DNA from 4 places in the Gordonia terrae genome. Region 3 is predicted to be linked to each of the others. Evidence: predicted binding sites of a transcription regulator. Region 3 holds the regulator's gene; each other region holds the start of a gene.
The links. The regulator LexA, encoded in region 3, represses DNA repair genes until DNA is damaged. The targets are predictions, from matches to a motif close to CGAACANNTGTTCG.
Positions count from the first base shown of each region.

Region 1: a site for LexA is predicted at 1,875-1,888, ahead of BCM27_RS02220 (HNH endonuclease signature motif containing protein). Genes of this name have one in related genera too.
Region 2: a site for LexA is predicted at 3,193-3,206, ahead of BCM27_RS22770 (HNH endonuclease signature motif containing protein). Genes of this name have one in related genera too.
Region 4: a site for LexA is predicted at 5,199-5,212, ahead of BCM27_RS07825 (HNH endonuclease signature motif containing protein). Genes of this name have one in related genera too.

Region 1 covers NZ_CP016594.1:481,764-489,779, reverse strand. The annotation lists gene BCM27_RS02235 (carbohydrate kinase family protein) at 1-63, shown strand, start outside; gene BCM27_RS02230 (SDR family NAD(P)-dependent oxidoreductase) at 122-1,039, shown strand; gene BCM27_RS02225 (class I SAM-dependent methyltransferase) at 1,190-1,792, shown strand; gene BCM27_RS02220 (HNH endonuclease signature motif containing protein) at 1,903-3,600, shown strand; gene tgt (tRNA guanosine(34) transglycosylase Tgt) at 3,631-4,905, opposite strand; gene BCM27_RS02210 (hypothetical protein) at 4,995-5,501, shown strand; gene BCM27_RS02205 (MerR family transcriptional regulator) at 5,568-6,359, shown strand; gene gad (glutamate decarboxylase) at 6,472-7,896, shown strand; gene BCM27_RS02195 (UDP-N-acetylmuramoyl-tripeptide--D-alanyl-D-alanine ligase) at 7,898-8,016, opposite strand, start outside.
Region 2 covers NZ_CP016594.1:5,138,200-5,146,215, forward strand. The annotation lists gene BCM27_RS22765 (serine/threonine-protein kinase) at 1-1,510, shown strand, start outside; gene BCM27_RS22770 (HNH endonuclease signature motif containing protein) at 1,507-3,168, opposite strand; gene BCM27_RS22775 (light-mediated development protein DET1) at 3,638-4,606, opposite strand; gene BCM27_RS22785 (acetate/propionate family kinase) at 5,118-6,320, opposite strand; gene pta (phosphate acetyltransferase) at 6,317-8,016, opposite strand, start outside.
Region 3 covers NZ_CP016594.1:2,519,765-2,527,780, forward strand. The annotation lists gene pfkB (1-phosphofructokinase) at 51-1,016, opposite strand; gene BCM27_RS11445 (DeoR/GlpR family DNA-binding transcription regulator) at 1,013-1,783, opposite strand; gene BCM27_RS11450 (phosphoenolpyruvate--protein phosphotransferase) at 1,933-3,642, shown strand; gene lexA (transcriptional repressor LexA) at 3,620-4,324, opposite strand; gene BCM27_RS11460 (LysM peptidoglycan-binding domain-containing protein) at 4,567-5,106, shown strand; gene nrdR (transcriptional regulator NrdR) at 5,206-5,718, shown strand; gene hrpA (ATP-dependent RNA helicase HrpA) at 5,692-8,016, opposite strand, start outside.
Region 4 covers NZ_CP016594.1:1,722,346-1,730,361, reverse strand. The annotation lists gene BCM27_RS07850 (PhzF family phenazine biosynthesis protein) at 1-20, opposite strand, end outside; gene BCM27_RS07845 (beta-phosphoglucomutase family hydrolase) at 191-913, shown strand; gene BCM27_RS07840 (glycoside hydrolase family 65 protein) at 910-3,267, shown strand; gene BCM27_RS07835 (HEAT repeat domain-containing protein) at 3,335-4,024, shown strand; gene BCM27_RS07830 (HEAT repeat domain-containing protein) at 4,027-5,016, shown strand; gene BCM27_RS07825 (HNH endonuclease signature motif containing protein) at 5,227-6,468, shown strand; gene metG (methionine--tRNA ligase) at 7,025-8,016, shown strand, end outside.

The DNA of each region.
Region 1 (8,016 bases), 2.0 Mb from region 3:
GCCGCGAACTCCTACGACCGCGCCGCGATCGAGACGTTCCGGCAATCCCGCGCCGCCACCTGAGCGACCATCCGGCCGTCGATGTCGGTTTGGTGGCCCCGACCTCGGGTAGGCGGTCAGCATGAGCGACAAGAACGAGATCACCGGTTCGACCGTCGTCATCGCCGGGGCGTCCAGCGGGTTCGGGCGCGGTGCCGCGGTCCGGCTCGGTGAACTCGGCGCCAACGTGGTGGTCGCGGCCCGTCGAACCGCCGTGCTCGACGAAATCGTCGCGGAGATCACCGGCCAGGGCGGGTCCGCGATGGCGGTACCCACCGACGTCAGCGATCCGCGCGCGGTCGCCCATCTGGCATCCGCTGCACTCGAACGCTTCCGCTCCGTCGACGTATGGGTGAACAACGTCGGGGTCGGCGCGGTCGGGTACTTCTGGGACATCCCGATCGAGGATCACGCCCGCCTCGTCGACGTGAACCTGAAGGGGCTGATCTACGGTGCGCATGCGGCACTTCGCATCTTCCGGTCGCAAGGTCACGGCACGCTGGTGAATGTGGGCTCGGTCGACAGCGCGGTTCCCATCGCGCTCCAGAACACTTATGCGGCAACAAAAGCGGCGGTCCGGAGCCTCGGACACTCGCTCAGCGAGGAGCTGCGAATGGCCGGCGCCGACGAGATCAAGGTCGGCACCATCATGCCGTGGGCGGTGGACACACCGTGGTGGGTTCACGCCGCCAACTACACCGGGCACGAACCTCGCATGTCCGCGATGGACGACCCGCAGATCGTGGTCGACGCGATCGTCGCCGCCTGCACCGATCCGAAACTGGACCAACCAATCGGCTACAAGGCCAAGGCCGCCAACGCCTCTCACCAGATCATGCCGGGACTCACCGAGCGGTTCTCGGCGGCGGTCGCGAAGTCCGAGACCGAGAAGGGCACGCCCGTCGAGCCGCATTCGGGCGCGATCCACGACCTCAACCCGGACAGCACCGGAGTGTCCGGTGGAATCCGTGAACGAATGGTCGGCGAGGATTCTGTGTGATGTGTCGGGTCATCGGTGAGAGTCTGCGTCAAGACATCGGCTGCGAGATAGCCAGAGACACCAGACCGAATCGCGCAGGAGTCGTCATCACCTCACCGTCGCACACGTCGACCTCCTACCGGGACTGTTGGTGCATGCCACGATGGCGAGGTGCGCAAAGAAGGAGACGTGTGGAACCACAACATCCACTACTACAACAAAGCCCTCGACGCCGCGCCGACGAACACACGCACTGCACTTGACGTGGGCACTGGTGATGGACTCCTGGCGATTCGTCTCGCTGAGAAGTTCCCTGAGGTCACCGGTATCGATTCGGACGCCGAGAGCATCGCCCGTGCTCGGTCGAGCGCCCCGGCAGATATCACCTGGATTGCCGGGGATGTTCTGACTTACAAGCTGCCCGAAGCTCACTACGACCTCGTGGTCGCCGTCGCCACCATTCATCATTTCCCTGAGCTTGCCGTCGGACTCGAGCGGCTGGCCGAACTCACCGCTGCCGGCGGCACCCTTGTTGTGATCGGCTGCGCCCGTAGCTCATCCGCGTATGATTTCGCCTGCGACCTGGTAGGAACGGCGCAGCACCAGGTCTTGTCTCGCACTCGGGGCTTCTGGCAGCACAATGCCCCTGTGCGGATGCAGTTTCCCCATACCTTCGGCGAGGTCAGGCAGATCGCCGCTGAGGTACTTCCCGGTATGAAGTGGCGTCGACTACCACTGTGGCGACACTCGATCACCTGGCACAAACCGAGCTAGCGGCACAGAGAGCCGGGCGGGGCGCCACCCGGACCGTGGGCAACCCACTTCGCCGCGGATTGCGAATGAGAAACCCTTGACTCGAACACATATTCGAGTACAGTGGAGTCATGTCATCGGGGGCGGGGGCCGGATCCACCACAGCGGTGGACCCATCACAGCATTCCGTCGAACCGCGCCTTCGTCCCGACAATGAACTCTCCGCCGCCGAACTCGTCGAGGTCTTGAATCATTGCGCCGGCCTGGCGGCCGCGTCTGCGCATCGAATGATGACCGTTGCCAGTCTCATTCACGACGAACGCGAAATGGACTACACCCAGCGGCGCGCTGAGGTGCACACCGGCGAACTCGACTCCATCGAAGCCTTCGATGCCCTGTCGGCACGCGTGGCCGCCGGGGAGAACCCGTATGAGCAGTTCGGTCCGACCGGCCTCGAACAGGCCATCGCCGAAGTCGGCGCCACCCTCACGGTCACCCCGGCCGAAGCGAAAGAACTCATCTTCGCCGGTGACGCGCTGCGCTACCGGCTAGCGTTCACCGGACACGCACTCGCGTGCGGTCGAATCGACAAGCGTCGCTTCCTGATCGCCCTCAAGCGCACCAAACTGATCACCGACGACGAAGAAATGCAGACCGTCGACGCCCACCTGGCCGAGGCGATCTTCGCCCGAGCACCGATGTCCACGGCTCGGTTCACCGCCATGGTCGACGCGATCGTCGCGGCATGGGCACCCGATGCGATCCGCCGCCGCCAGGAACGGGTGACCAAAGACCGCAAGGTGACCGTCACCCCCGATCGGTTCACGCCCGGACAGTCCCGGATCAACGGCACGTTGCCCGACGTCGATGCCGCCGAGTTCGACGCCCGCCTGACGGCGATGGCCACCGCGGTACACGCCGGTGACCCTCGAACGTTGGCCAACCGCCGGGCCGATGCCCTGAAAGCACTCGCCCGGGGTGAAGCTTCTATCGCGTGCTCATGCGACGACTGCGCCACCACCGCAACCGAACCCGAGACAGGACTAGATTTCGACCCAGCGACAGTGGAGACCGTCGAGACGCCTGCACCAGCTGCTGAGATGGTGGATGTGGGCACCGTCGTCGACCCGTCAGCCGACGTCGCTGTCGATGACCCGGCCGCGCCGGCCGCCTCGCCGTCGTCATCGCTGGCGCCGCGGGCGACGTTTCACATCGTGGTGAACCTGTCGACCCTGATCGGTCTCGACGACGACCCCGCCTTCCTCGACCGCCACGGCATCATCGACGCCGACACCGCCCGAACACTCCTCGCCGAAGCCCGCCGCACCTACATCCATCCCGCGCCCGACGCGCCACTGGCATCGGCTCCCGAGGCGGACAGTTCGACAACGCGATACACCCCGTCGAAGAAGCTGCAGGCGTTGGTGCGTGCGGGTGAACTGTGCTGCACCTTCCCCGGCTGCAACGCCCCGGTCTGGCAGATCGATCTCGATCACACCGACCCGTTCGACCACACCGACCCACGTCGTGGTGGACCGACCGATGCGCGGAATCTGAAACCGCTGTGCCGGTTTCATCACCGCATCAAGACCTTCACCAGCTGGCAGGACCACCAGGACGAATTCCTCACGGCGTGGTTCACCACACCCACCGGGCACATGTTCGTCGGCAACGCCTTCAGCGGGCGCGACCTGTTCAACCGCCTCGCCCCGAGACGGCCACCCGACCACCCCGCACGTGCCGAACTGAAACGGTTACGCGACAACGACTTCCGACGCCAGCAACGCGCGGAACAGCGCTGGAACGACGCCAACCCGCCACCCTTCTGAACACCGCCGTCACCGACGCGGTGGGCGAAGTCATGCGTCGCGCGACGCCCCGTAATAGCGGCGAAGGAATTCGTCGCGGTACTCGGTGTACGTGCCGTTCTCGATGGCCTCGCGGGCACGGTCGACGAGCGTGACGATGAAGGACACGTTGTGCAGCGTCGCCAGCGTGGGGCCGAGGCCTTCCTTCGCCTTGAACAGATGGTGCAGATAGGCACGGCTGTACTGCGACGTGTAGTTCTCGACCTCGGGGTCGAGCGGACGGAAGTCGCTGCGGTACTTGGCGTTGGTGACGTTGTACCGGCCGTCGAGTGAGTAGATGGCACCGTTGCGGGCGACCCGCGTCGGCGACACACAGTCGAAGGTGTCCACCCCGTTCTCGATGGCGGTGAAGATGTCGTCCGGTTCACTGATCCCGAGCAGGTGTTTCGGCGAGTCCTCCGGCAGCTCGTCGTTCACCCATCCGACTATCGTGCCGAGGTTGTCCTTCTCGAGCGCCCCGCCGATGCCGTAGCCGCCGAACCCCTTTCCGCCGGCCCCGCGATCCGCCTCGCTGAGGGCGACGAGGTCGCGAGCCGCCTTGCGCCGCAGATCCTCGTACTGGGCACCCTGGATGACACCCCACAGGGCCTGCTGCGGCCGATGAGCGCGCTCGACGCTCAACCGATTGTGTTCGTCGAGGCACCGGATCGCCCACAGCCGGGTCCGCTCCAGCGAATTCACCTGATAGTCGCGGGTGTTCATCAGCGTGGTGAGTTCGTCGAAGGCGAAGATGATGTCGGCGCCCAGCTGGTGTTGGATCTGCATCGACACCTCTGGGGTGAAGCGGTGCGTCGAGCCGTCCAGGTGCGACTTGAAGGTCACCCCGTCGTCGTCGACCCTTGACAGCCGTTCCTTGCCGTTGGCGGTCAGGTCGTCGTCGGGGGTGCCGGTGGCCTCCATCGAGATGACCTTCTTGAATCCCGCACCGAGCGACATCACCTGGAATCCGCCGCTGTCGGTGTAGGTGGGTCCTCGCCAGTTCATGAACGCGCCGAGCCCGCCCGCGGCGTCGATGATCTCCGGACCCGGCTGCAGGTACAGGTGGTAGGCGTTGGCGAGCACCGCCTGGGCGCCGAGGGCCGAGACCGATTCCGGCAGTACCGTCTTGACCGTCGCCTTGGTACCGACGGGCACGAACGCCGGGGTGTGGATCGGCCCGTGCGGCGTGGTGATCGTCCCCGTGCGCCCGCGGGTGCCGGGCAGGGTGGTGGCGATGGCGTACGTGGGGTCGGCGAGTTCGGTTCCGGTACTGCTCACGTCCTGCATCTTCGCAGGTCCAGCGCGCCCGCCCAAACCGGCGCGGGTGGCGACGACCTGTTCGGAGCGCGCCACCCCATTCGCTACCGTGGGGAACCATGTCGCGCAGAACTCGTCCCACCGGTGCCACCACGAGCCGCCCTCGCCGAACGATCAAGGTCGCCGCGACGGCCGTCGGACTCGCCGCGGCGATGTCGACGCTCCTGGCGTGCGGCGCGGAACAGGACGTGACCACCGCCTCGTCGACCACCCAGGCCGGCGCTGCGGAGTCCGTACCGCAGTCCGCCGAACAACCCGCCACGTCGCCCCCGGTGGTCCCGGGTCGCAAGCCCGTGTCGTCGACGCCGACCTCCAGCGCAGTCGCATCCGACGACTCCGACACCTCCTGCGGCACGATCCCCGGCCCCGACGGCTCGTTGCGGGTCATGGTGCTCGCCGGCGACGTGGCCTGCGACTCGGCGCGCACCATCGCCACCCAGTACGGACCGAAGATCACCACCGGCCAGCAGCAGTCGATCGCCGGCTGGACCTGCGCGCCGTCGCAACTCGAGGGCGTCCTCGCCGCCTGCCAGAAGGGCACCGCGGTCATCGGCTTCGCACCGTGAACCCGACGACAGCCCGAACCCCCCACACTTGACCCTCACGCGACGTCAGGCAGCAGGGTAGGTCCCGTGAGCGAGGAAAAGCGCACCGAGAGCGACAACGTCCGCGATCTGACCGTGGGTGTCGTCGCCGGGCTGGTGGGGGTCAGCGTCCGCACCCTGCATCATTACGACCAGATCGGTCTGGTGGTGCCGTCCGGCCGGACGCCGGCCGGGTACCGCGTGTACGACGACACCGACGTCGAACGACTCCACCAGGTACTCACCTACCGTGAGCTGGGCTTTTCCCTCGAGCAGATAGCGGCCCTGCTCGACGACCCCGATGCGGACCCGCTGAGTCATCTCCAGACCCAGCGCGAGATCCTCACCGGCCGGATCGATCGCCTGCTCCGGATGGTCGCAGCACTGGAGGAGATGATGAACGCCAAGAAGAAGGGCATCACCCTGTCGGCGGCCGACCAGGCCGAGATCTTCGGAGACGACTGGCCCGGCGAGGAGTACGCCGTCGAAGCCGAGGAGCGCTGGGGCGACACCGAGGCATGGACACAGAGCCAGCAGCGGACCGCGCAGTATTCCAAAGAGGATTGGCAACGGATCAAGGACGAGACCGACGATCTCGAGCGCCGTCTGGCCGACGCGATGCGTCGCGACGTGACACCCGGTTCGGCGGAGGCCAACGCGCTCGCCGAGGAGCACCGGGCTCAGATCGGTCGCTTCTACGACTGCGACCACGCCATGCAGATCTGCCTCGCCGACATGTACGTCGCGGACCCGCGGTTCACCGAGCACTATGACGAACACGCGCCCGGGCTCGCCGTCTACCTGCGAGAGGTGATCCGAGCCAACGCGGCGCAACAGTGACCGATGCCGGGCACGGTCGTCGAACGCCGGAGGATGAGTTCGACGACCGTGCGTCGGCGGTTCACTCACGAAGCGCTCCGGAAGTGGTCCGGTTCGACTAACTTCGGTGCACATGACCACCGACCCGGGCGTTCACAACCAGTCCGGTGGCGCCCGCGCCACCACCAACATCGGCGATGCGATGACCCTGCGCACCGTCTTCACCCGCGATGGAGAGGCCACCGACCTCCCCAAGTTCGCGCTGGGTGACTCGATGTTGTTGCCCGAGACGGCATATCAGATCGTCCACGACGAGGCGATGCTCGACGGCAATGCTCGCCTCAACCTCGCGACCTTCGTATCCACGTGGATGGACGACGAGGCGCAGAAGCTGTACGCGGAGACCGTCGACAAGAACATGATCGACAAGGACGAGTATCCGCAGACGGCGGCCATCGAGGACCGGTGCTGGCGCATCCTCGCCGACCTGTGGCACAACCCGGACGTCGACAACGCGATCGGCACCTCCACGATCGGTTCGTCGGAGGCGTGCATGCTCGGTGGACTCGCCCTCAAGCGGCACTGGCAGACCCGACGCCGCGCCGAGGGCAAGTCGACCGAGAACCCCAACATCGTTCTCTCGACCGCGGTCCAGGTGTGCTGGGAGAAATTCTGCAACTACTTCGAGGTCGAGCCGAAATGGGTGCCCATCAGCCCCGACCACCTCGTGCTCGACGGCCACGAACTCGAGAAGTACGTGGACGAGAACACCATCGGCGTCGTCGCCATCATGGGTCAGACCTACACGGGCATGTACGAGCCGGTGACCGCGATCGCGGCGAAGCTGGACGAGATCCAGGCCGACACCGGCCTCGACGTCAAGATCCACATCGACGGAGCGTCGGGTGCCATGATCGCCCCCTTCTGCCAGCCGGATCTCGAGTGGGATTTCCGCGTCGATCGGGTGGTCTCGATCAACACCTCCGGCCACAAGTACGGGCTGGTCTATCCCGGTGTCGGATGGATCGTGTGGCGCAACACCGACGCGTTGCCGGAGAGCATGGTGTTCCACTGCTCCTACCTCGGCGGCGACATGCCTACGCTCGCGCTCAACTTCTCGCGCCCCGGCGCCCAGGTCCTGTTGCAGTACTACATGTTCCTGCGACTCGGCCGCGACGGCTTCACCCAGGTCCAACAGGGGTCTCTCGATGTGGCGCAATGGCTTTCCGGCCAGATTTCCCAGATCGACGGTCTCGAGCTGGTCAGCAAGGGCGACACCATTCCGGTCTTCGCCTGGAAACTGAAGGCCGGGCACAGCGAGAACTGGAACCTCTACGACCTGTCCGACCGGCTACGCATGAAGGGCTGGCTGGTACCCGCCTACCCGATGGCCGACGACCTCGCCGACCTGACCGTCCAGCGAATCGTCGTGCGCGCCGGGCTGAGTCACGACCTCGCCCGGGCCCTCATCGCCGACATCCGGGCCGAGGTCGACTTCCTCAATCGTCTCGAGAGCCCGATGCCTCGCGAGGGGGACGGGTCACACTTCCACCACTGAGCTAGTCCAGCAGCGCCTGCGCCACCCGCTCGAGTGCGGCGACCCGGCTGCCCTTGACCAGGACCGCGGTCCCCTCGTCGAGGGCGCCGAGTTCGGCCGTCACGCCGTCGACGTCGGACA
Region 2 (8,016 bases), 2.6 Mb from region 3:
GAACATCATGGTCGGCAGTGACGAGGTGAAGCTGATCGATCTCGGTGCCGTCTCCCCGATCAACGGTTACGGTCACCTCTACGGCACGCCCGGGTTCCAGGCGCCGGAGATCGTCAAGACCGGACCGCAGATCGCGACCGACATCTACAGCATCGGACGTACCCTCGCAGTGCTCACCGTGCCGATGGAGATGCGCCACGGGCGCTACGTCGACGGCCTGCCCACCGCGTCGAAAACGCCGCTGTTCCGGAACAATCCGTCGTATTACCGCCTCTTGCAGCGCGCCACCGCACCCGATCCGGCCGACCGCTTCGTCTCCGCGGAGGAGATGAGCACGCAGGTGCTGAACGTGTTGCGCGAGACCGTCGCCGTGCACACCGGCGTTCCGCGTCCCGCGCTGTCCACGGTGTTCACCCCGCAACGTTCGACGTTCGGCACCGACCTCATGCTCGCGCCCGTCGACGGCTTCTTCGACCCCGATCAGGCGGCGTTCTACGACCCGGTGGACATCGCCAACGCGCTGCCCGTCCCACTGGTCAACCCGCTCGACCCGGCCGCGAGCCTGCTCACCTCGGCGGCGCTGTCGGATCCGCGCCAGACCCTCGACTCCATCAACACCGCCCGCGCAGAGGGTTTCGCGTCGCTCTTCGGCGGCCGACCGGTCAAGAACGCCCACCCCTCTCGGGAGATCGATCTCGCCGAGGCACGCGCTCATCTGCAACTCGATGACGTCGACACCGCGCTCGCCCTTCTGCAGGAAGTCCGGGCCCACCACGGTGATTCGTGGCGGGTCGAGTGGTACATGGGCATCTGCGCGCTGATGAACGACGAGCCCGAACTCGCCTACGAGCGCTTCGACGAGGTCCTCGGCGCGATGCCCGGCGAGGTCGCACCGAAGCTCGCCGTCGCCGGCACGGCCGAACTCATCGGCCGCTGGCTGGCCGACGAGAAGGGCCCCGCGAAGTCCGCAGAGAAGATCGCCAAGCTGTATGACGTTGCGCAGCACCACTATCACGATCTGTGGCTCACGGACCACAGCATCGTGACCGCCGCCTTCGGACTGGCCCGGCTCGCGGTGGCCGCCGGTGACATCGACGCCGCCATCCAGCCGCTCGACGAGGTGCCGGCCACCAGTCGCCACTTCAACACCGCACGAGCGACGGCGATCATCGCGCTCGTCCACGGCCGGCCCACCACGCAGGTGACCCGTGAGCAGATCGTCGAGGCGGCCCGGCGTCTCGAGCAGATCCCGGACACCGAACCACGTAAGGCCCGGATGCTGCTGATCGTGTTGGGTACCGCGCTGGGCTGGATCCACGACAACCCCGAGGATGCCGCACAGGACAAAGAACCCTCGACGTTGCTCGGATTCCCGTTCACCGAGTACGGGATTCGCACCGGCACCGAGCGCTCGCTACGTCAGCTGGCCCGTCTGACCCGCACCAACCGAGCACACCGGTTCATGCTGGTCGACCTCGCCAACTATGTCCGACCGAACACGTTGTTCTAGGGCGTTTCGAAAGGCGTCCCGGTTGCGTTGCACACGAGCGGTTCTTGCCTGAGGAGATCCTCGAGGTGCGCCTCGACCGGCGTTGGACGTCGGCGACGCATGCGCCGTGGTGGTCGGACGTCGATGACGTGGCTGGTTTTCAACCATGATTGGCGTGCGTCTTGGCGGTGTGGCGTCTCCGGGCGTGCTTGATCGCCGGGCCGGGTGGTCGGTCCGTGGATCTCGGCGCGTATGTCGCGTAGAAATTCTGCGAACCGCCGGGGTATGTCGGGTCGGCGGTTGAGGCGGTCGGGATTGGGTGGTGCGCCGGGTTCGGCGTTGAGTCGCCAGACGCAGCGGCCTTCGTCGGGTCCGGACCGTTCGATGTGGGTGGTGTACTGGCCGGGCTCATCACCGACCATGCGGTTGTGTCGCGGGCACGCTGGTGCGAGGTCGTCGATGTCGGTGAGACCACCCTTGGCCCAATCCTGTTCGGCGTGATGGAGCTCCACCTGGGTGGCGGGCTGATCGCAGCCGGGTGCCGAGCACACTTCCCCGTCGGGGCGGGCGAAGGAGACGAGGCGTTGTTCGCGGGTGGCCAGACGCTTGCCGCGTCCGAAGTGAAGCGGAACGGTGGTGTGGTCTTTGAAGATCGCCAACCACGGCTGCACATCCGCGGCGAGCGCGATGACGTCCCGGATGGGCAGCAGGGTTCCGGTGGCGGTGGTCGCGAGTCCGGCTTCGCGGATCAGGTCACTGAGGTCGGCTTTGATGATCAGTTGCACGGGCAGGCCGCGGTGCGACTTTCCGAACGCGCCGTCTGCGAAACCGGCGGTGAGTGCGGCGTCCAGTGCGTCGTGATTGGTCTGCGCGGGGGTGCGTTGGTCGCGGTCGGCTGCGAGGGCCAGGGCGTCGGGATCGGCGGTGCCGGCCGGCCCGCTGGGCGAGTTCGGGTCGTCGGGGTTGTTGAGTCCGGGCTTGCCCCATACCGCGAACATCATCGTCAACCGGGCGGCGAGTGCGGGAGTCAGCGTGCCCGAGATCTTCGCGGTGCCATCGGCGCGTTGCCGACCGATCCACAGGCCTCGTCGTCGTTGCTGATCGGTGTCGTCGGACAGTGTGCCGTCCGGGTCGAGGTGCGCGAGGAGTCGCGCACCGAGTTGGGTGATGTCGGCAGGCGTGTGACCGACGGCGATCTCGGCCATCTGCCGTTCCGCAGCAACTTTCACGTCGTGTTCGATGGCGTGGGGAATCCGGTCGAGGACATCGAGGGCCGCCTGGACGTGTGCGGTCCCGGCAGACCCTGCAGCGAACGCTTCGGCCAGTGTGGGGTGTTCGGGTTCCAGGCGATCGCCGTTGAGGCACGTGAGCGTGGCGGTGGCATTGAGGTGCTTGCGCCGTCGCACCGGGTTGGTGATGCGGAGGCGGTGATTCATGAACTGGATGAGGGTGCGGTACCCGGTCTTGCGAGGAAGATCGCGAGCCTCGACTTCGGCAACTTGCCGGTCGCCGGCGTACGTGGTTCGAGCGATGGCGCGTTCGGTCGCCGATGCGACGTCGATCAGCTCGTCGTCGGTGCACGGAGACAGGTCGACCGTCTGCAGTTCGTCGAGGATCGCATGCAGCTCGGCCACCAGCTCGACGGCACGAGGTTGCAGCGAAGCGGATTCGTCGGACATGGTCACCCCCCGGAGACGATTGCGCGAATACATGTTCGATACTAGCGGCTATGCGTATGGAGCGCAATACTTTTCGTTGTCTAGGCGCTGACCGGATCTCGTCGGTGGTGCGTGGTAAAGGCAGCCGATTCTCGAGCCGTCCTGCGGCTCGGTCATTCATCCGATCGCCGACAAGCGCTCCGGCCCTTCGGTCTTCCGCGACGCCGGCCCTTCTTGAGAGCCGGTACGTCGACCTTCGAGTACTCGCCTATGCCGGTTTACCCCGTGGGGGAGGTCATCGTACGAGCCCTGATCGTTGTCCGGCTGTCCCGCGTCAACGACGCTACAACCTTCCCTGAGCGACGGCTTCAAGCCTGCCGCGAGCTGTGCGCTCAGCGTGGCTATGAGGTCGTCGGAGTGGCTGAGGACGCTGCGTAGTTGTGGCGGGTCCGTCGGGGGCGATCCCTGTTTGCGTCACCCCCGACGCTCCTCAGATTTCAGCGGCCACACCCTTGAGGAACTGCCTGGTAGCTCGAATGATCTGGGGTACTTCGGTAATGAGATCCAGTCGATATGCGCCATACTCGATTACGCCGTCACCGACTACCTGGTCGTGTTTGAAGATCGTCAACGCGTCGGGGTGTGGACCGTGGCGCTCGTTGCCCAACGCCCGATCCTCGATGTGCTCGTACGCGTTTCGAATCTTCGTTACCGCATCGCACGTTGTAGTGATCTCGTTCGGAACTCGAACTATCGTGCCGATCGCCGACTCTGCCTGCCTACACATGTCGATGGCTCGACTCAGTGAGACGACGGCCAACTCGGTAGCGCCAACAAGCTCGAAGATCGCTCGACTAGTGGCAGGGGCGCCCTCGTGGTCGGACTGGCGAAGCTCCTCGATCCGCCGAAACAGGTTCTGTGCCTGGTCGAGACGTCGCGCAGCTGCAAGCAGGTACCGCCGCTTGTCCTCGGAATTGTGTTCCCCGAGGGACATCCACGCCCATAGAACCGGCGTCAAAGGAACGTAGCCGCTGACATCTCGGCCCTCCCATTCGTCGATGTAGTCCAACTCGACCGCGGGCAGAATCTCCACTTGATCGCCAGGCCTGACGTGGCACCGGCGACCGTCGTCGGGCTCGCCATGCCGCAGAGGTCTGGCGACGACCTTGCCGTGTTCTTCCCGGACCGGAACGAGCCTCTGGCTTATCAGAAAGCCAGCTGGCCCCTCCGGTTCGGTGTGGATGCTCATGTGTGAGACGTGTTCCAGGACTACTACTTCGTCGCCCTCGTAGACCGGAATTGGTTCCGAAGCCGGGTCACACGGATCTGCGCTGCGGAGGTACAGGGTCTTACCGACGCGGGAATGGAATACTGCTCGTTCGGGATGGTCCCAGTTATCACGTTGCACTGTGCCTATGACGCCGACAAGCGTGCGTCCGCCCTCGATCAGATCAGCCATCGACTGCGTACTGTCATGCGCTTCCACCGCCACATAGTCACAGGTCACGCGATCCGGTTCAACTGTGTTTCGCCACACTTCGGCAAGCACCTCAGGGTGCTGGTGCTGGCACCCAGGGGAGGACCCCAATACCCCGTCTCCGACCGGGTGGTTATGCGACCGAGTCATCCCACGAGGGTTTCAGAATCTCGTTTTTCACTGGACGCCCTGATCAGGGCCTAGTTCGCACTCCCGATCAAGGAGTTGTTACGCCTATGCGGCCACGAATGCCGAAGGGTTCGGGTCGGCGTGCCGGAAGCTTTGGCGAACCGTGCTCGACAAATACGAGCTGGACTACGAGCCCCACAAGATCGAGATTCTCGCCTACGCCTGCTCGCAAGGGACACCCACCAAACTAGTGTCGCCCTCCCTGAGCCGATTCAGCACCAGGGCGCCGAAGGCCGGCATACCGTTCCCGGGAACCCGCGTTCACGCGCAATTGCAGCAGGACGCCGGGGCCTAGTCCGGGAGATCAGCCCCCAACCACCGCCGCCGATTGCCGTGCGATGGCGAGCTCTTCGTTGGTCGGCACGACGAGCACCTCCACTGCACTGTCATCCGCCGAGATCCTGCGAGCAGCCTTGCCGCGCATAGTGTTCCGCCCCTCGTCGACGACGATCCCGAATCCTTCCAAGCCCGCCAGCGCACGAGAGCGAACGACTGCCGAGTTCTCCCCCACCCCCGCCGTGAAGGTGATGGCATCGACGCGGCCGAGCGCGAAGGCGTAGGCGCCGACATAACGGCGCAGGCGGTGGATGTAGACGTCGAAGGCGCGTCGGGCGGAGTCGTCGCCGGAATCCATCAGCTCCGTGATGGCACGGAAGTCGTTCTCCCCGCACAGGCCTCGAAGTCCCGACCGTTTGTTGAGCAGTGTGTCGATCTCGCCGACGGACAGGTTCGCCACCCGGTTCAGGTGCAGCACGAGCCCGGGATCCAGATCGCCGCTGCGGGTTCCCATCACCAGCCCCTCGAGCGGAGTCATGCCCATGGAGGTGTCGATGGGCTGCCCACCCGCGATGGCCGACGCCGACGCGCCGTTGCCGAGATGCAGCACGATCTGGTTCAGCGACGCCGGGTCGCGGTCCAGGAACTCGGCCACCCGCCCGGACACGTACTCATGGCTGGTGCCGTGAAACCCGTAGCGGCGGATGGCATGCTCGTCGGCGACCGCACGGTCGATCGCGTACGTCGCCGACGCATCCGGGAGCCCGTGGAAGAAGGCGGTGTCGAAGACCGCGACCGACGGGACGTCCGGCAGCAACTCCTGCGCGGCAAGGATTCCGACCAGATTCGCGGGATTGTGCAACGGTGCCAGCGGGGAGATGCGCTCGATCTCCGAGATCACCTCGGGGGTCACGACGGTCGGCTCGTAGAACGACCTGCCGCCGTGGACCACCCGATGCCCGACCGCGCTCAGTCCCGCGTCCGCCAGATCGGTTCCGTTGTCGGCGAAGAACCGCTCCGCACGCCGGACCGCGGCGAGATGATCGTCGAGTTCCAGCGTCTCGGTGACCGTCTCGCCGTTCTGTTCATGCGTCATCGACGAGCCGGTGTCGCCGATCCGCTCCGCGATGCCCTCCGCGAGCACCGTGCCGTCGGCCGGTTGCACCAGTTGATATTTCAACGACGACGAGCCGGCGTTGAACACCAGCACCGCACCGGACGCCGCGCTCATCGACGATCCTCCTCGTCGGCGGCGCCGGCGTTCTCGGCGATCGGGTCCACACCCTCCTGCTGGGCTTGGATCGCGGTGATCGCCACGGTGTTCACGATGTCGGAGACGAGGGCTCCGCGACTCAGATCGTTGATCGGTTTGTTCAGGCCCTGCAGCACCGGTCCGATGGCGATGGCTCCGGCGCTGCGTTGGACCGCCTTGTACGTGTTGTTGCCGGTGTTCAGGTCGGGGAAGATCAGCACGGTCGCGCGACCGGCGACCGGCGAGTCGGGCATCTTGGTCTTCGCCACCGAGGGTTCCACCGCGGCGTCGTACTGGATCGGCCCCTCGACCAGCAGCTCGGGTTCCCGCTCCCGCACGAGTTCGGTCGCGGTCTTGACCTTTTCGACGTCGGCGCCCGATCCGGACGTTCCCGTGGAGTAGGACAGCATCGCGACCCGGGGGTCGATACCGAAGGCCGCCGAGGTCTGCGCAGACGAGATGGCGATGTCGGCGAGCTGCTCGTCGGACGGGTCGGGGACGATGGCGCAGTCCCCGTACGCGAGGACCTTGTCGGCCAGACACATGAAGAACACACTCGAGACGGTGGACACCCCGGGTTTGGTCTTGATGATCTCGAAGGCCGGTCGAATGGTGTGCGCGGTGGTGTGCGACGCCCCCGACACCATCCCGTCGGCGCGCCCGGTGTGCACCATCATCGTGCCGAAGTAGGACACGTCCCGCATCTTCTCCTGCGCCCGTTCGAAATCCATGCCCTTGTGCTTGCGCAGATCGGTGTAGATCCGGGCGAACTCGTCGAGGTACTCCGACTCGGCCGGGTCGATGACCATCACGTCGGTCAGGTCGAGTCCGAGTTCGATGGAGCGCTCGCGCACCGCGTCGGGATCACCGAGCAGGGTGAGGTCGGCGACCCCGCGCCGGGCAAGCCGGTTGGCCGCGCGCAGGATCCGATCGTCATCCCCCTCCGGCAGCACGATGTGCTTCCGGTCGGCACGCGCGCGCGAGATCAGGCGGTACTCGAACATCTGCGGCGTCACCACGGTCGGCGTCGACACGTTGAGGTTGAGCATGACCTTCTCGGGGTCGACGTGGGTCTCCATGAGCGACAGCGCAGCCTCGATCTTGCGCGCCGAGCCCACCCCGAGCCGGCCGCGCGTGTGGGCGGCGGTGCGCGCGGTGTCGTAGGTGCCCTGTGGACAGCTGATGATCGGGAGGGTCGGCTTCAAGCCGCTCACCAGCGCCTCGATCATCGGATGCGGCTTGAGGCCGCCGTTGAGGATGATGCCCGCCAGGCGCGGAAACCCCTGTGCGGTGTTGGCGTTCACCAGGGCGAGAAGGACATCCGACCGATCGGCGGGCGTGATGACCACCGTGCCGTCGGTGAGTCGTTCGAGGATGTGCTCGACGGTCATGCCCCCGACCATCACCCGCAGCGCCTCACGATCGAGCAACTCCTCGTCGCCGCTGTACATGGTCGCGCCGAGCGCTTCTTTCAGCTCGCCCATCGTGGGAGCGAACAGCACCGGCTCCTCGGGCAGACACAGTGCGGGAACACCGGTGCTGCGCAGCTGGTCCCGGATCTCGTCGAGACGGTCGGGATCGCACCGGTTCGCAACCAGCGCGATCGGGGTCGCATGTGCGGCCGTCACCTCGGCGATCAGCCCCTCGGCCAGACCATGCAGTTCTGCCGGCGACC
Region 3 (8,016 bases):
GGGGTCAACGGGTGGTACTGGATGTGCGGTGCGGGTCCGTGAAGGTGGCGTCAGCTCATGCGGGCGGCTCCCGACAGTTCGGTCACCCGGACGCCGGGGAGGTCGAGATGGTCGGGAGTCGGGGCCTGGGTGCCCGCGAGTGAGGCGGCCGCGGCGCCGTAGGCCACCGCCGACCGGAGGCAGTCCGCGGGCGAGGCCCCTGTGCTCTGGGCGATGAGGAAGCCGGCGAGCGAGGAGTCGCCGGCGCCGACGGTGCTGCGCGGCACGATCGGCGGGGGTGTCGCCGACCAGACGCCCGATGCGGTGACCAGGACGGCGCCGGCTGCTCCGAGTGTGGCCAGGACGTTGCCGCCGATCTGTTCCGCGATCGCGGTCGCGGCCTCGACCACGGGTTCGAGGTCGTTGCGCGACAGGGCTTCCCGCAGCGTGGCCGGGTCGGCGCCGGTCAGTTCGGCGAGTTCGTCCTCGTTGGGTTTGATCAGGTCGACGCGACCGGCCACGGTCGCCCGGAGCGGGGCGCCGGAGGTGTCCACCGCGACGCGGCACCCGGCCAGGACCAGGTCGTCGGCGATCGCGCGGTACCAGTTGTCGGTTACGCCGGGCGGGAGGGAGCCGCAGAGGGTGACCCACTGGGCGGAGTCGGCGTGCGCCCGGATGAGTTCGACGAGCGCATCGCGATCCCGCGCGGTCAGCGCGACACCCGGAGCGTTGATCTTGGTGGTCGTGCCGTCCGACTCGGCGATCGTGATGTTGGAGCGGACCTCGCCGTCGACAGGCACCGCGTCGTAGGGGAGTCCGAGTTCGTCGAGTGCGGTACACAGCGGGTCGCCCGTCCGCGCGGGGAGCAGGGCTCGGGTGGACAGGCCGGCGGCCGCGACGACGCGGGCCACGTTGACGCCCTTGCCGCCGGGTTCGGTGCGGACCGTGCCAGCGCGCTGCACCTCGCCGCGTGCCAGCGGTGCGCCGAGCTCGAGGGTGCGATCGAGGCTGGGGTTCGCGGTGACGGTGACGATCATGCGATCACGACCTCGACGCCGCGCGCGGACAGTGCCGCCGAGAAGGCCGGGTCTATCCCGGAGTCGGTGATGAGGACGTCGACGTCGTCGATCCCGGCGAAGGAGGAGAGGTCTTCGCGATCCATCTTCGAGCTGTCGGCGAGGACCACGACGCGTTGCGCGGCCGCGACCATCGCCGCTTTCACCGCCGCCTCGTCGGGATCGGGAGTCGACAGCCCATGGGACTCGCTCAGACCGTTGGTGCCGAGGAACGCGGTGGTGACCCGCAGGCGGCGGAGCGCGTCCACCGTCTCGACGCCCACCGTGGCCTGGGTGAGACCACGGACGCGTCCGCCGAGCGCATGGAGCCCGGCGGGGTGGGTGCCGGCCAGCAGGCCGGCGATGGGCAGGCTGTTGGTGAACAGGGTGAGCCTCCGATCGGGCGCGGTCGCCTCGGCGGCGCGGTAGGTCGTGGTGCCGGCGTCGAAGAGCACGGAACCGCCGTCCGGCGGCAGGAAACGGATCGCCGCTCGGCCGATCGCCGTCTTCTGTTCGATCTGGCTCGACTCGCGCTCGTCGATGCCGAGCTCACCCAGGGCGCGCATGACCTCGGCGCGCACGGCACCGCCGTGGACTCGCTGCAGATGTCCGGCACGCTCCAGGACGGCGAGGTCTCGACGGACGGTCTCGCTCGTGACGTCGAACTTCTCGGCGAGCGCAGCCACCGACGCCCGCCCCGCGACGCGCACCTCGTCGACGATCGCCTGTTGTCTCTCCTCGGCGTACACACCGCTCCGATCTCCGGTTCCGACCACCCCGCTTGTTGAGGCGTGTGGGATTGCATGTTGTAGTAATTGTGTTTACGCCTGTTTGTGTTGACAAGTCAAGCACATTTTGTAACGGTGGTCACATCGGTAGTCGAGTGAGAGGCAAGACGATGGCGCAGATCCTGACAGGGACCCCGGTGGTCGGCGGACTGGCCCACGGTCCCGCGCTGTGGCCGGGCGAGCGACCCGATCACACGCCGGAGAAGCTCGGCGTCGGCGTGGAGATCGCCGAGGAGCGTCGTGCCGACGAGGTAACACGCTTCGCCACGGCGGCAGGCGCCGTCGCCTCGCGACTGCGTACGCGCGCCTCCCAGAACACCGGGGTGACCGCGGAGGTGCTCGCGGCGACCGCGGGACTCGCCGAGGACCGGGGGTGGATCGGGGCCGCGAGCGCGCTCATCACCAAGGGCGCCACGGCCGAGGCCGCTGCCGTCGCCGCGACCGATCAGTTCGCGGCGGTGTTCACCAAACTCGGCGGGCTGATGGCCGAGCGGGTCACCGATCTGAACGATGTCCGCGACCGCGTGCTCGCCGAACTGCTCGGTCTACCCGAGCCGGGCCTGCCGACACCGCAGGTGCCCTCGGTGCTGCTCGCCGACGACCTCGCGCCCGCCGACACCGCCGGTCTCGACCCGACGACCACGATCGCGCTCGTCACCCGGCTGGGTGGGCCGACCAGCCACACCGCGATCATCGCCCGGCAACTGGGGATTCCGTGTGTGGTGGCCGTGGCCGATCTCGCCGAGATCACTGCCGGTACAACCATTCTCGTCGATGGGACGACCGGCCGGGTGGAGGTGGAGCCTGACGCGGAGACGGCGCGGGCGCGAGTCGAGGAGGATCGTCGGCACGCCGAGCTCGTCGCCGGGTGGACGGGTCCGGGGCGGACCGCCGACGGCATCGCCGTCTCGGTGCTCGCCAATGTCGCCGACGGATCGTCGGCGCGGGCCGCCGCCGGGCACCCGGTCGAGGGCGTCGGACTCTTCCGCACCGAACTCGCCTTCCTCGAACGTGCCGACGAACCGTCGGTGGACGAACAGGCCGCGATCTACCGGGAGGTCCTCGACGCGTTCGGCGGGCAGAAGGTGGTGATCCGTACCCTCGACGCCGGCTCGGACAAGCCCTTGAGGTTCGTGACCCACCCAGACGAATCCAATCCCGCGCTCGGTGTCCGTGGGGATCGAATCGCCCTGGCGCATCCCGAGATCCGAGCCCACCAGCTCGACGCGATCGCGCACGCCGCGTCGGGTTCCGACGTCGCGCCGTGGGTCATGGCGCCGATGATCGCCTCGCCGTCCGAGGCGCGCGCCTTCGCCGCGGAGGTCCGCGGCCGGGGCCTGGTCGCCGGGGTCATGATCGAGGTGCCCGCGGCCGCCATCCTGGCCGAGGCCGTGCTCGCCGAGGTGGACTTCGTGTCGATCGGCACCAACGATCTGACGCAGTACACGATGGCGGCCGATCGGATGTCGGCCGATCTCGCCGGATTGACCGATCCGTGGCAGCCCGCGGTGCTCAGCCTGATCGCGGGTGTCGCCGCAGCGGGTGTCCGCCAGGGCAAGCCGGTCGGGGTGTGCGGTGAGGCGGCTGCCGATCCGAATCTTGCCTGCGTGCTCGTCGGTCTCGGGGTGACCTCGCTGTCCAGCGCGCCGGCCGCGGCCGCCGCGGTGGGGGCTCGGCTCGGCGAGGTGACCGCACAGGACTGCCGCACCGCCGCCGACGCCGCGCTGGCCACGTCCGACCCCGCCGCGGCGCGGGAAGCTGCCGCGGCGGTGCTCGACCGTTCGGTCGGGGGAGAGGTCAGACTCGCCGCATCACGGTGACGACCTTGCCGAGGATCACGGCGTCGTTGCCCGGGATGGGATCGAACAGCTCGTTGTGCGGCATCAGCCACACATTGGCGCCCTGACGCTTGAAGGTCTTCACGGTGGCCTCGCCGTCTATCATCGCTGCGACGATGTCGCCGTTGTCGGCGACGTTCTGCTGCCGCACGACGACCCAGTCGCCGTCGCAGATGGCGGCGTCGATCATCGACTCGCCCACGACGCGCAGCAAGAAGAGCGAGCCCTCGCCGACCAGCTCGCGAGGAAGCGGGAACACGTCCTCGACCGCCTCCTCGGCCAGGATCGGGCCACCGGCCGCGATCCGGCCGAGGACCGGCACGAAGGTCGGCTCGGGCAGCCGGCCGGCCGACGGGGTCTCCGGCGACGGCGATTCGCTCGGCGCGATGTTGACCGCACGCGGCCGGTTCGCGTCCCGCTTGAGCAGACCCTTGCGCTCGAGGGTCCGCAGCTGGTGGGCGACCGACGATGTCGAGGCCAGGCCGACCTCGTCGCCGATCTCGCGGATGCTCGGCGGGTAACCGCGCTCGCGTACCGAGCGGCGGATCACTTCCAGGACCCCGAGCTGGCGCGGGGTGAGTGAGGCCTCGGCGGCGGCGACGTCGATGGGGGCCTCGTCGTCGGCTCCCCGCGCTCGGCCGCGCCTATCGCCGGTGTCACTCATGTTCGGTTCCTCTCGTCTTCGGAACGTGCTGGTAGATGGCCCGTGGGGATGTTCAGCCGCGTCCGAGCCTAGCGGAGTGCGACCTCCACCTCAAACATTTGTTCGATGTGTCGCGAGACTTTGTCGGTGCGCCGTGCTACAAATTCGAACATCAGTGCATCGAACATCTGATCGAGGTTCGAACACCGAATGCCAGACACCCGAACACCCGACGATCCCGCACCGAACACCCGGAGGGCACCATGCGCACCGCCACTCTCGTCGCTCCCGTCCGTACCGAGCGTCCCGACACCGTCCGGGCGCGCACCGACCGCGCCGACCGCATTCGGACCCGGACCCCGCTGTCCGACGGTTCTCGGCCCGTCGACAACCGGCCGGCAGGCAACCGTCCGGTGGGCGGGTCGCCACTGACGCCACGTGCCGGCGGCACGCACTGTGGCTCGGCGGTGGGTGCCAGGGGCCGCGGGCCGGTCGGTCCGGATGCAGCGGTGTTCCGTCGCCGTCGCCGCACCGCCGTCGCGGTCCTCGCCGGCGTCGGCCTTGCGTTCGTCGTGTGGGTGTTCGGTGTCGTCGGTCAGAACTATTCGGACTCGATGACGCCCGCCGCGGTGAGCGCAGAGGTCGTCCACGTGCGCGCCGGGGATTCCCTCAGCACGATCGCCGGCCGGGTGGCGCCCGAGATGCCCCGCGACATCGTGATCGACGAGATCGTCGCGATGAACGATCTGCCGTCGAGTGCGCTGCAGGTGGGTCAGCCCCTGCTCACCCCCCGGTACCGCTGAGGCCGGGCGGTATCCTCGATGTCACAGGGGCCGGCCGAGAAGCGGCGGGGCGCACGGTTTCGGTGCGTTCCAGCGTCCCGCGACCTGCGTGAGGACACGATGCGCTGCCCCTTCTGCAAGAACGACGACACCAAGGTCATCGACTCGCGTGTCGCAGATGAAGGGCAGGCCATCCGACGGCGTCGCTCGTGTGTGGAGTGCGGACGCCGATTCTCCACGGTGGAGAGCGCCGTGCTCGCCGTGGTCAAACGCAACGGTGTCACCGAGCCGTTCAGTCGCGAGAAGGTCATGCGCGGTGTGCGTCGTGCCTGTCAGGGGCGGCACGTCGCCGAGGACGCACTCGCGCAACTCGCCCAGCAGGTCGAGGACACGGTGCGCGCGAGCGGATCGGCCGAGATCCCCAGCAACGAAGTCGGTCTCGCGATCCTGGGGCCGCTGCGTGATCTCGACGAGGTGGCGTACCTGCGGTTCGCGTCGGTGTACCGGTCGTTCGACTCGGTGGAGGACTTCCAGCGGGAGATCGACGATCTGAAGTCGTCGGCGTCCGGTGGCGGGCGTGTCGAGACCGCCACCACCGATCCCGTCTCAGCCGAGTCGGTCCAGAGCTCGTAGGACGCGCTTCTCCGACACGGGGAACGCGGTACCGAGACGCTCGGCGAACAACCCGACCCGTAGTTCCTCGACGAGCCACTGCGCCTCGTCGTCGACGATCGCCCGTCGGTGCTCAGGGACCTGTTCGAGCCGTTGAGCCCACCGCTCGACGACGCGATCGACGACCGCGACGCCGGCCTTGTCGCGCGCGGCGGACGCGGGCAGCGCCTCGAGACGTGCCCGCGCACCGTCGAGGTACCGCGGCAGGTTCTCCAGATGCCGCCGTGCGGTGGCTGCCACGAAGCCGTCGAACACGAGATGGTCGATCTGCTCGGCGACGTCGTCGGCAGCCAGCGATCCGGCGTGCCGGTCGATCGCCGCGCGGACCGGCGCCAGCCGTTCGAGCGCCGCGACGGCGAGCGAGAAATAGTCCGGGGCGGCCTCGGCGACGCGCGGCCTGATCCGCTCGAGGAAGGCCGAAAAGGACTGTGGCGAGCGGACTGCCGCCAGCTGGGCGTCGCCGACGCCGATGACCGCGTCCCGGATGGCCCGTCGAGTGCAGTCGGCGAGCAGTGCCTCGATGTCCGCATAGGGACTCAGGCTCAGGGCGAGTCGTTCGGCCGGATCGAGTGAGCCGGCGAGGCGTTTGGACAACGGGGGAATCGCCAGTTCGAGCAGGGCGACGAGCCCGCGACGACGGAGACGCTCGCGGGCGTCGGGGGAGGACGCGTCCACGACGATCACGCCACGCGGGCGGCCCTTGTCATCGGCGACCGCGTCGATCGTCGGGTAGCGGGTCAGCCGCTGCCCGGCGACGTCGACCGTCGTCTGTTCGGGGAGCGTGCCGATCCCGTCGGCGGTCCAGGCCCGGTACAGCGTGCGTGACACCGTTCGCGGCGCCGCGGGCACACCCTTCTGCTGGAGCTCGGACAACGAGTCCGCGCGGGCGATGATCCGTCCGGCATCGTCGGCGACCGCGAAGTGCATCCGGAGGTGAGCCGGCACCCGTTCGACGTCGAAATCGGCTGCGGTGACCCTCATCCCGGTGATCGCCGACAGCTCGCGCGCCAGTCCGGCGGCCAGCGGCTCCTTGCGGGGGGTGAGTCGGCCGAGGGCGAGGTCGGCGAATCGCTGCGCGGGGGACATGCTCTTGCGGAGTTGTTTCGGCAGGGACTTGACCAGTGCGGTGGCGAGTTCGGCGCGCATGCCGGGGACCGACCAGTCGAATCCGGCCGGACGCACATGGGGGAGCAATGCCTGCGGGATCACGACCGTGACCCCGTCGTCGGGCGCGCCGGGTTCGAAGCGGTAACGCAGTTCGAGTCGGGTGTCGCCCTGCTGCCAGGCGCCGGGGTAGTCCGTCGGCGCGACATCGGTGCCTCCCGTGACGTCCTCGGGACGCAGATCCAGCAGATCCGGCTCGGCCCGGCGGGCCTTCTTCCACCATGAGTCGAAGTGTCGCGCGGAGGTGACGTCGGCCGGTAGCCGCTGGGCGTAGAACTCGAAGAGCTGGTCCTCGGTGATCACCAGACCCCGGGTGCGCGTGCGGTTCTCGACGTCCGAGGCGGCCTCGAGAAGCTTGCGATTGCGGTCGAAGAAGGCGTGCTGCGTCCGCCAGTCGCCCTCGACGAGAGCGTGCCGGATGAACAGCTCCCGCGAGACCACCGGGTCGATGGGGCCGTAGTCGACGCGCCGACGGGCGACGAGCGGGACCCCGTAGAGCGTCACGCGTTCGTAGGCCATGGCGGCCCCGCGTCTGGCGGACCAATGCGGTTCGCTGTGGGTGCGCTTCACGAGATCCCCGGCGAGTTTCTCGGCCCACAGCGGATCGATCCCGGCGACGGTGTGGGCGAAGAGTCGGGACGTCTCGAGGATTTCGGCCGCCATGATGAAGGCGGGTGGCTTCTTGGCGAGCGGAGAGGCGGGGAAGATCAGCAGCGTGGTGTTGCGCGCACCGGTGAACTCGCGGCCCTCGGTGTTGCGGGCGGCGATGTTGCTCAGCAGACCCGACAGGATGGCCCGGTGGACGGCGTCGGCGTCGAGCTCGGTGGGCGCGACCGACCAGTCGAGGTCCTTGACGATCTCGGTCAGCTGTCGATGGAGGTCCTGCCACTCCCGGATGCGAAGGAAGTGCAGGTACTCCCGCTCGCACATGCGCCGAAAGCGGCTGCCGGACAATTCCTTGCGCTGTTCGCCGAGGTATCGCCACAGCTCCACGTAGGACAGGAAGTCCGACTGCGGGACGACGAAGCGCCGGTGCTGGGCGTCGGCGGCCTCCCGGTGCTCGGCCGGCCGTTCCCGCGGATCGGGGAGCGACAT
Region 4 (8,016 bases), 800 kb from region 3:
TGGGCGAAACGTCGGGTCATCGGTTCATCGTCTCACCCTCAGTTGCAGCCCGGTCAAAGGTTTTTCGGGCCCGTCACCCCGGGACGGCGAGCGGTCGCCCGCCGCCGCGAGCACCACCACCGCGGGAAAACGGTTCGCCCGGCCGCGCAAATCGCGCCGGAGTCGTCCGGGACGGGTAGCGTGGCGAAGCGTGTTGGGATTGCCAGATTCGATCACCGTCGCACTGTTCGACCTCGACGGGGTTCTCACCGAGACCGCGGTGTTGCACCGCAAGGCATGGAAGAAGGCGTTCGACGCCTTCCTCGCCGCGCGTGCGGGCGGCGCGGACCATGCCGATTTCGTCGAGTTCACCGACCAGGACTACCTCGACTACGTCGACGGACGTCCCCGGGAAGACGGCGTGCGAGCCTTCCTCGCCTCCCGCGGCATCGACGACGTCGACCCGCAGACCGTGACCGCCATCGGGAACGGGAAGAACGACATGTTCCTGGTGTCCCTGGCCGAGGACGGCGGGCAGGCATATCCGGGTTCGGTGCGGTACCTCGAGGCGGCTCGTGACGCGGGTCTCCGGATCGCGGTCGTGACCTCCTCGAAGAACGGAGCAGCAGTGCTGGATGCAGCGGATCTGTCGAGATTCGTCGAGGTCCGGGTGGACGGGCTCGACATCGTGTCGAAGGGCCTGAACGGCAAACCCGCTCCCGACTCGTTCCTCCTGGGCGCCGAGCAGATGGGCGTCGAACCCGCTGCGGCAGCGGTCTTCGAAGACGCCATCTCCGGCATCCGGGCCGGCAGCGCGGGCGAATTCGGCTACGTCGTCGGCGTCGACCGTGTCGGCGGTGGGCAGGCCGAGGCGATGCGCGCGGCCGGCGCCGACGTCGTCGTGACGGACCTCGACGAATTGCTCCCCGCATGACCGCCGAGCACGGCCACGACTTCGGCTTCGAGATCCACCCGTGGCAGCTCAAGTGGCGCGGCGGAGTCGACCTCGACATGCTCGGCCGGACCGAGACACTCTTCGCACTGTCCAACGGACACATCGGTTTACGCGGGTCGTTCGAAGAGGGCGAGCCCGTCGATCATCCCGGCACCTATCTCAACGGCTTCTACGAACTGCGCGGCCTGCCCTACGCGGAGAGCGGTTACGGTTACCCCGAGTCGGGACAGACCGTCGTCAACGTGACCGACGGCAAGATCATCCGGCTGCTCGTCGAGGACGAGCCGATGGACCTCCGGTACGGGCGTACCGAAGAACACGAGCGGACCCTCGACTTCCGTACCGGCACACTGCGTCGCCACACCGTCTGGACCTCACCCACGGGCCGCAAGGTGCGCATCAAATCCGAGCGGCTCGTGTCGTTCACCAAGCGCACCATCGCCGCGATCCGGTATGAGGTCGAGCCGGTCGACGAGGACATGAAGCTCGTCCTGCAGTCGGACCTCCTCGCCAACGAGCCGGTGCCCGCCCCCGGGAACGACCCGCGTCTGGCGGCCGCGCTCGACGCACCCCTCGTCTCCGATCTCGCGACATGCCGCAACTACTGGGGCATGCTGGTCCACCACACCAAGAAGTCCGGCCTGCACATCGCGGCCGGGATGGATCACGAGATCTACTTCCCGGACAAGGCGGACACGTTCATCCGCGCCGACGGCGACCTCGCCCGGCTCACCATCGCGGCGAACGTGCCGAAGGGCAAGAGCCTCACGCTGACCAAGTACATGGGGTACGGCTGGTCGGCGCGGCGTTCGGTGCCGGCACTGCGCGCCCAGGTCGACGCGGCCCTCGCGATGGCGATGGAGACCGGCTGGGACTCACTCAAGGCCGACCAGGTCCGCTACCTCGAGGACTTCTGGCGCGACGCCGATGTCGAACTCGACGGCGATCCGGAGCTGCAGCAGGCCGTCCGGTTCGCGCTCTTCCACGTGTTGCAGGCCGGCGCACGCGGTCAGTCCCGCGCCATCCCGGCCAAGGGCCTCACCGGCCCCGGCTACGACGGTCACACCTTCTGGGACACCGAGAGTTTCATCCTGCCGATGCTCACCTACACGGTCCCCGCCGCCGCCGGCGAGGAACTGCGGTGGCGCCACTCCACCATGGACAAGGCGAAGTCCCGCGCCGCCGAGCTCGGCCAGCGTGGGGCGATGTTCCCGTGGCGGTCGATCAACGGCGACGAGTGTTCGGGCTACTGGCCCGCCGGCACCGCAGGCGTGCACGTGTCCGCCGACATCGCCAACGCCACCGCTCGCTACCTGCGAGCGACCAACGACGAGCAGTTCGAAACCGAGTGCGGCGTCGAACTGCTCGTGGAGACCGCGCGACTGTTCGCCGGGCTGGGTCACCACGATGTGAACGGGAAGTTCCGCATCGACGGGGTGACGGGTCCCGACGAGTACACCGCGGTCGTGAACAACAACACCTTCACCAATCTCGCAGCGCAACAGAACCTGCGGGACGCGGTGGCCGCCGTGCACCGCCGGCCCGATCTCGCCGAGCATCTCGGGGTCACGACCGCCGAGGCGGCGCACTGGGAGGCGTGCGCCGACGACATGACGATCCCCTACGACGACGCCCTCGGCGTCCACCAGCAGTGCGAGTCGTTCACCCTGCTGGGCGCCTGGGATTTCGAGTCCTCGGTCGGGCGGTATCCGCTGCTGCTGAACTATCCGTACTACGACCTCTACCGCAAGCAGGTGGTCAAGCAGGCCGACCTGGTCTTCGCGACCTATCTGTTCGGCGATGCCTTCACCCCCGAGCAGAAACTGCGCAACTTCGACTACTACTACCCGCTCACCGTCCGCGACTCGTCCCTGTCGGCGTGCTGTGAGGCGGTCACCGCGGCCGAGGTCGGCTACCCCGATCTCGCCTACGATCTGCTCGCCGAGTCGGTGTTCACCGACCTGCACGACCTGCACAACAACGTCAGCAGCGGACTGCACATCGCGGCGCTCGCGGGTGCCTGGACCGACTGCGTGGCCGGCTTCGGCGGCATGCGCGACTTCGGCGGGAACATCACGTTCGCGCCCCGGCTCCCGAAGCGGCTGACCTACATGTCGTTCCGCATGATCATCCGTGACTCGAAGATCGTCGTGGCCGTCGACAAGGACAACGCGACCTATCGGTTGCTGTCGGGCCCGCCGATCGACCTCGCGCATCACGGCGAGAAGTTCACTCTCGAGTCCGCCCCGATGACCATGCACATCCCGGAACTGGAATATCGCGAGCCGCCCAAGGCCCCGCCCGGGTGTGATCCGTATCGTCGGGAGATCTAAGGCCCCCGACGCTTGACCTTGACACGGTGTCAAGCGGTCAGGTGGGTGGTGAAGGAGGTGGTCGATCATGACCGACCAGACAACCCGCCCACTCGATCCGGCCCTGATGGCAGCATTGTCGGCCGATGACGCGTCGATGCGGCTGCGGGCCGCGATGGCGGCGGGCAGCAACCCGCATCCCGGGTATGCCGAGGAGCTGATCCGACGCTGCGGCGTGGAACCGGACTTCTTCGTGCGGGACATGTTGACCTGGGCCCTGACGCGGTTGCCCGCCGAACTGACGGTGCCCGGCCTCATTCCCGAGCTGGCGTCCGCGTCTCCGCAGGCGCGGGCACAGGCACTACACACCCTGTCGAAGATCGGTGACCGGTCGGTGTGGACGTCGATCACACCCGCGCTCCTGCACGATGCGGACGACGAGGTGGCTCGCGCCGCCTGGCGGACCGCGGTCGTCCTGGTCCCGGCGGGCCGGGAGGCCTGGCTCGCGAACGAACTGGCCGGCGAACTCGGCCGCGGGAGCACCGACGTCCGACGGAGTCTCAGCCGTGCCCTGGCCGGACTCGGCGACGCCACGGTCGGACCGCTTGCCGTCGCGAAACAGCGGGGCAACAGCGCGGTGCGCGCACACGTCGTGGCCACCGAACGGCTGATCGACGACCCGGACAGTGACTTCGCCGCTGCGTCGGACTTCGTCGCGCCGACGACCAACACTGTCCCCGACGACGATTCGGCTGTCGAAACAACGGACGGAACGTAGCGGTGCTGATCGGCGAGGTGGCGCGGCACACCGGCTTAAGCAGCCGGATGCTGCGCCACTACGACTCACTCGGACTCGTGCGACCGACCGGCCGGACGTCGGGCGGCTACCGGGAGTACTCCGAGGCCGACCTCGAGCGGCTCCTGCACGTCGAGAGCCTCCGATCGCTCGGACTCTCGCTGCGCGACGTCGGCCGCGCGCTCGACGAGCCGGGGTTCGCACCGGACACGCTCATGGACCGCCTCATCGACGACACCGAGGCGAGGATGGCTGCCGATGCCCAGCTCCTCGCGCGTCTGCAGGACGTGCGGGGTGCCGGGCCCACCGAGTGGTCCGCGGTGCTGGGAGTGGTCAGACTGCTCCGTGCCGTCCAGTCCGACAACGCGGCCGATCGTCAGACTGCCGCGATGCTGGCCGGCGAGGTCAGGGTGTCCGGGGACTCGCTGGCGGACGCACTCCTGAAGGAGCCGGATCCCAACGTCGCCGGTGCCCTTCGGTGGGCGCTCGCGCAGAGACCGGGCGGTGTCGACCGCCTCGTCGACGGTGCGGCCGACCCCGATCCGGTTGTTCGACGCCGGGCGGTCACCGCGCTCGCCGCGATCGAGGAGACCACACACGTCACGTCGGTTCTCGAGGGACTGCTCGCCGATCCCGATCCCGCCGTCCGACGCACCGCTGCCCTGACCCTCGGACGCCGCGGTGCCGCGGTCGCGGTCGATGCCCTGGTCGAGCTCATCGGTGCCGGCGACCGCGATGTCGAGGCCGCCGAGGTCCTCGCCGGCCACGAAGCCCACCGCGAGCGGATCGTCGACCTTCTCGTCGACCGCCTGGGTGCCGACCCCGACGCGTCCGTTCGATCGCGCCTGGTGCAGGCTCTCGCCGAGATCCCCGGTACCGCAGCAGCTTCGGCGCTGCGGGCGTGCACCGGTGACGCCGACGAAATGGTCGCGCGCACCGCGACCGTATTGCTCGATCGGCGGCCGCAGGGCTGATAGCTCAACAAGTCGACGAAAACTGTGTGACTCGTGGGACTTCTGTTCACCGCGGTTCACTGCGGTTCACTGCGGTTCACTGCGGTTCACTGAAGGTGCTCCTGTTCACTGATGGTTCTGATGTGAAAATCGCTGTCGTAGAACATCTTTGACTGGATGTAGTTGTGGAAACCGCTCGTCTTCGAACGGATTGTCGAGTACCTTGGTGGCATGACCCCGATCGCCGAGATGCGAGACTTCGTGATCACCCTCGAACCACCCACCGACCCGACCGGCCGGGAGATTTTCGACCGCCTGGACGAACTTCGGTTGCTGTACAACGTCGTCGGTCATCAGATCGCCGTGCACGCAGCATCGTTCGAAGCGACCGGCGCGGCAGACAGGGTGGGGTCGACCACACGCGGGGTGCTGATCGAGATGGGTTTCGCGCCGGCTGTCGCCCACCGCAGCATACGGATCGGAGAGCGGATCGACTCGTTGCCGAAGCTCGGCGACTGCGCCTCCGACGGGCATCTGGCGACCGAATGCGTCGACGCGGTTGTCCGCGGCCTGACCGTCATCGAGAAGCAAACACCCACAGTACTTTCCGACGAGGACCGGGCGGCGTATGAGTCCGAGCTGCTGGCTCAAGCATTCTCGGGTGCCACCCCCACCGAGATCGCCGACCACGCACGCACCATCGCCCACCGCAACGCCGACACCGCCGACGACGCCATCCCGGTTGCCGAGGACGCCTCGCTGAACGTGGTGAACTCGCGCATCACCGACGATGGCCGTGTGGAGATCAAGGCCGACCTCACCGCTGTGGTCGGTGAGAAGTTCCTGTCCATGATCGACGAACGATCCTGCCCGCGACCCGAACCCGACGGCAGCGAGGATCGACGGACGCGGGACCAGCGGTGGGCCGACGGCTTCGAGTTGTTGATGGATCAGGCGGCGATCGGAGCGACCCTCGACACCAGCGGTTCGCCTCGAACCCAGCTGTTGGTGACGATCCCGGCCGATGCGAAAGATCCGGCGCGACTGCCATGGGTCGGTCCGGTGTCGCAGACCACCGCCAAGCGACTCGCGTGCGACGCCCTTGTGAGCGAAATCGTCCTGGACGGGGAAGGCGTGCCCTTACAGATGGGGACAAGTAGGCGACTCTTCCCGTCCCACTTACGCAAGGCCATCATCGTCCGCGACCTGTGCTGTATCAAATGTGGTGCGCCCGCGGCACATACGCAGGTGCATCACATAGTGCCGTGGGTAGATGGCGGCCCCACCGACCTCGACAACGGGTGCCTGCTCTGCCAACGCTGCCACACGCAGGTACATCATCACGGCTGGGAAGTGACGATGGGATATGACCGCCACCCCTGGCTGATCCCGCCTGCTGACATCGACCCACAACGCCGCCCGCGGCCCGCCTACAACCGACGCACGATGCGACTCGACGACGTCTTCGTGTAGGTCCTGCGCCACCGCACGCACTGCGGGACAAGCCATCTCAGACGGGACCGAGCACCCGACACGACAACACCTCACGACCACAGATCCTGACGGCATGGCCGTCGCGGCGTTCCTTGACAACTCCACAGTGTGAAAGCCGAGCACGGCGTGGGCGTCGTTGCGGTCCGTCTCCTGGATCTTCGGGAGATGGACCGCAACGAATCCGCGTTACTCGACGCGTTACTTGACGCATCAGTCGTCGCGGTCTTGGTCGCGTCAGTCGCCGCCGTCCCGGTCGCCTCAGCCGTCACCGTCTCGGTCGTGTGTGCCGCCACCACGCGGGTCTGGCCCTCGCCACCTCGGACAATGCATGGTTCTGCACCTGGGTCGGCGCATGAGCCCGTTCATGGACCAGCACGATGGTCAGCGAGCTGGTGCTGACCGTTCCGCAGCTCCCACGGCCTCCGCAGCCTTCCGGAGACCCAGCGCCGCGCGCAGGATCGACACAGTGCCGACCAGAAATCGTCTGGACCGCAATTGGGTGCCGTCCCGGCCGGTCGGTAGTCTGTTGGGCACTATGGCACCCGATCTGACCAGCCCCGATCCGTCCGGCGCATCCCACGGCGACGGACGCCCGTACTACATCACCACCGCGATCGCCTACCCCAACGGCGCTCCGCACATCGGGCACGCCTACGAGTACATCTCCGCCGATGCGCTCGCGCGGTTCAAGCGGCTCGACGGGTTCGACGTCCGGTTCCTCACCGGCACCGACGTCCACGGGCAGAAGATGCAGCAGACCGCCGCCGCGGAGGGCATCCCCACCGCCGAACTCGCGAAGCGGAACTCCGACCGTTTCCAGTCGCTGCAGGAACGCCTCGGGTCCAGCTTCGAGCGCTTCATCCGCACCTCCGACGAGGACCACAAGCGCGCCTCGGAAGAACTGTGGAAGCGGATGAGCGACCGCGGCGACATCTACCTGGACAAGTACTCGGGCTGGTACGACGTCCGGGACGAGACGTTCTACGCCGAGGCCGACACCCGGGTCGACGAGTCCGGCGACCGCGTCGCCACCGACACCGGGCATGTCCTCACCTGGACCGAGGAAGAGACCTATTTCTTCCGCCTCTCGGCGTATCAGGACAAACTGCTGGAGCTCTACGAGTCCCGGCCGGAGTTCGTCGGTCCCGACGTCCGGCGCAACGAGGTCATCAGTTTCGTCAAGGGCGGCCTCACCGACCTGTCGGTCTCGCGCACCACCTTCGACTGGGGCGTCCCGGTACCCGGACATCCCGAACACGTCATGTACGTGTGGGTCGACGCCCTGACCAACTACCTCACCGGCGTCGGGTTCGCCGACGACCCGGAGACCTTCGCGCGGTTCTGGCCTGCCGACCTGCACATCATCGGCAAGGACATCATCCGATTCCACTGCGTCTACTGGCCCGCGTTCCTGATGAGCGCCGGGATCGAGTTGCCCAAGCGCGTGTTCGCGCACGGATTCCTGTTCAACAAGGGCGAGAAGATGAGCAAGTCGGTCGGCAACGTCGTCGACCCGGAGAACCTGAT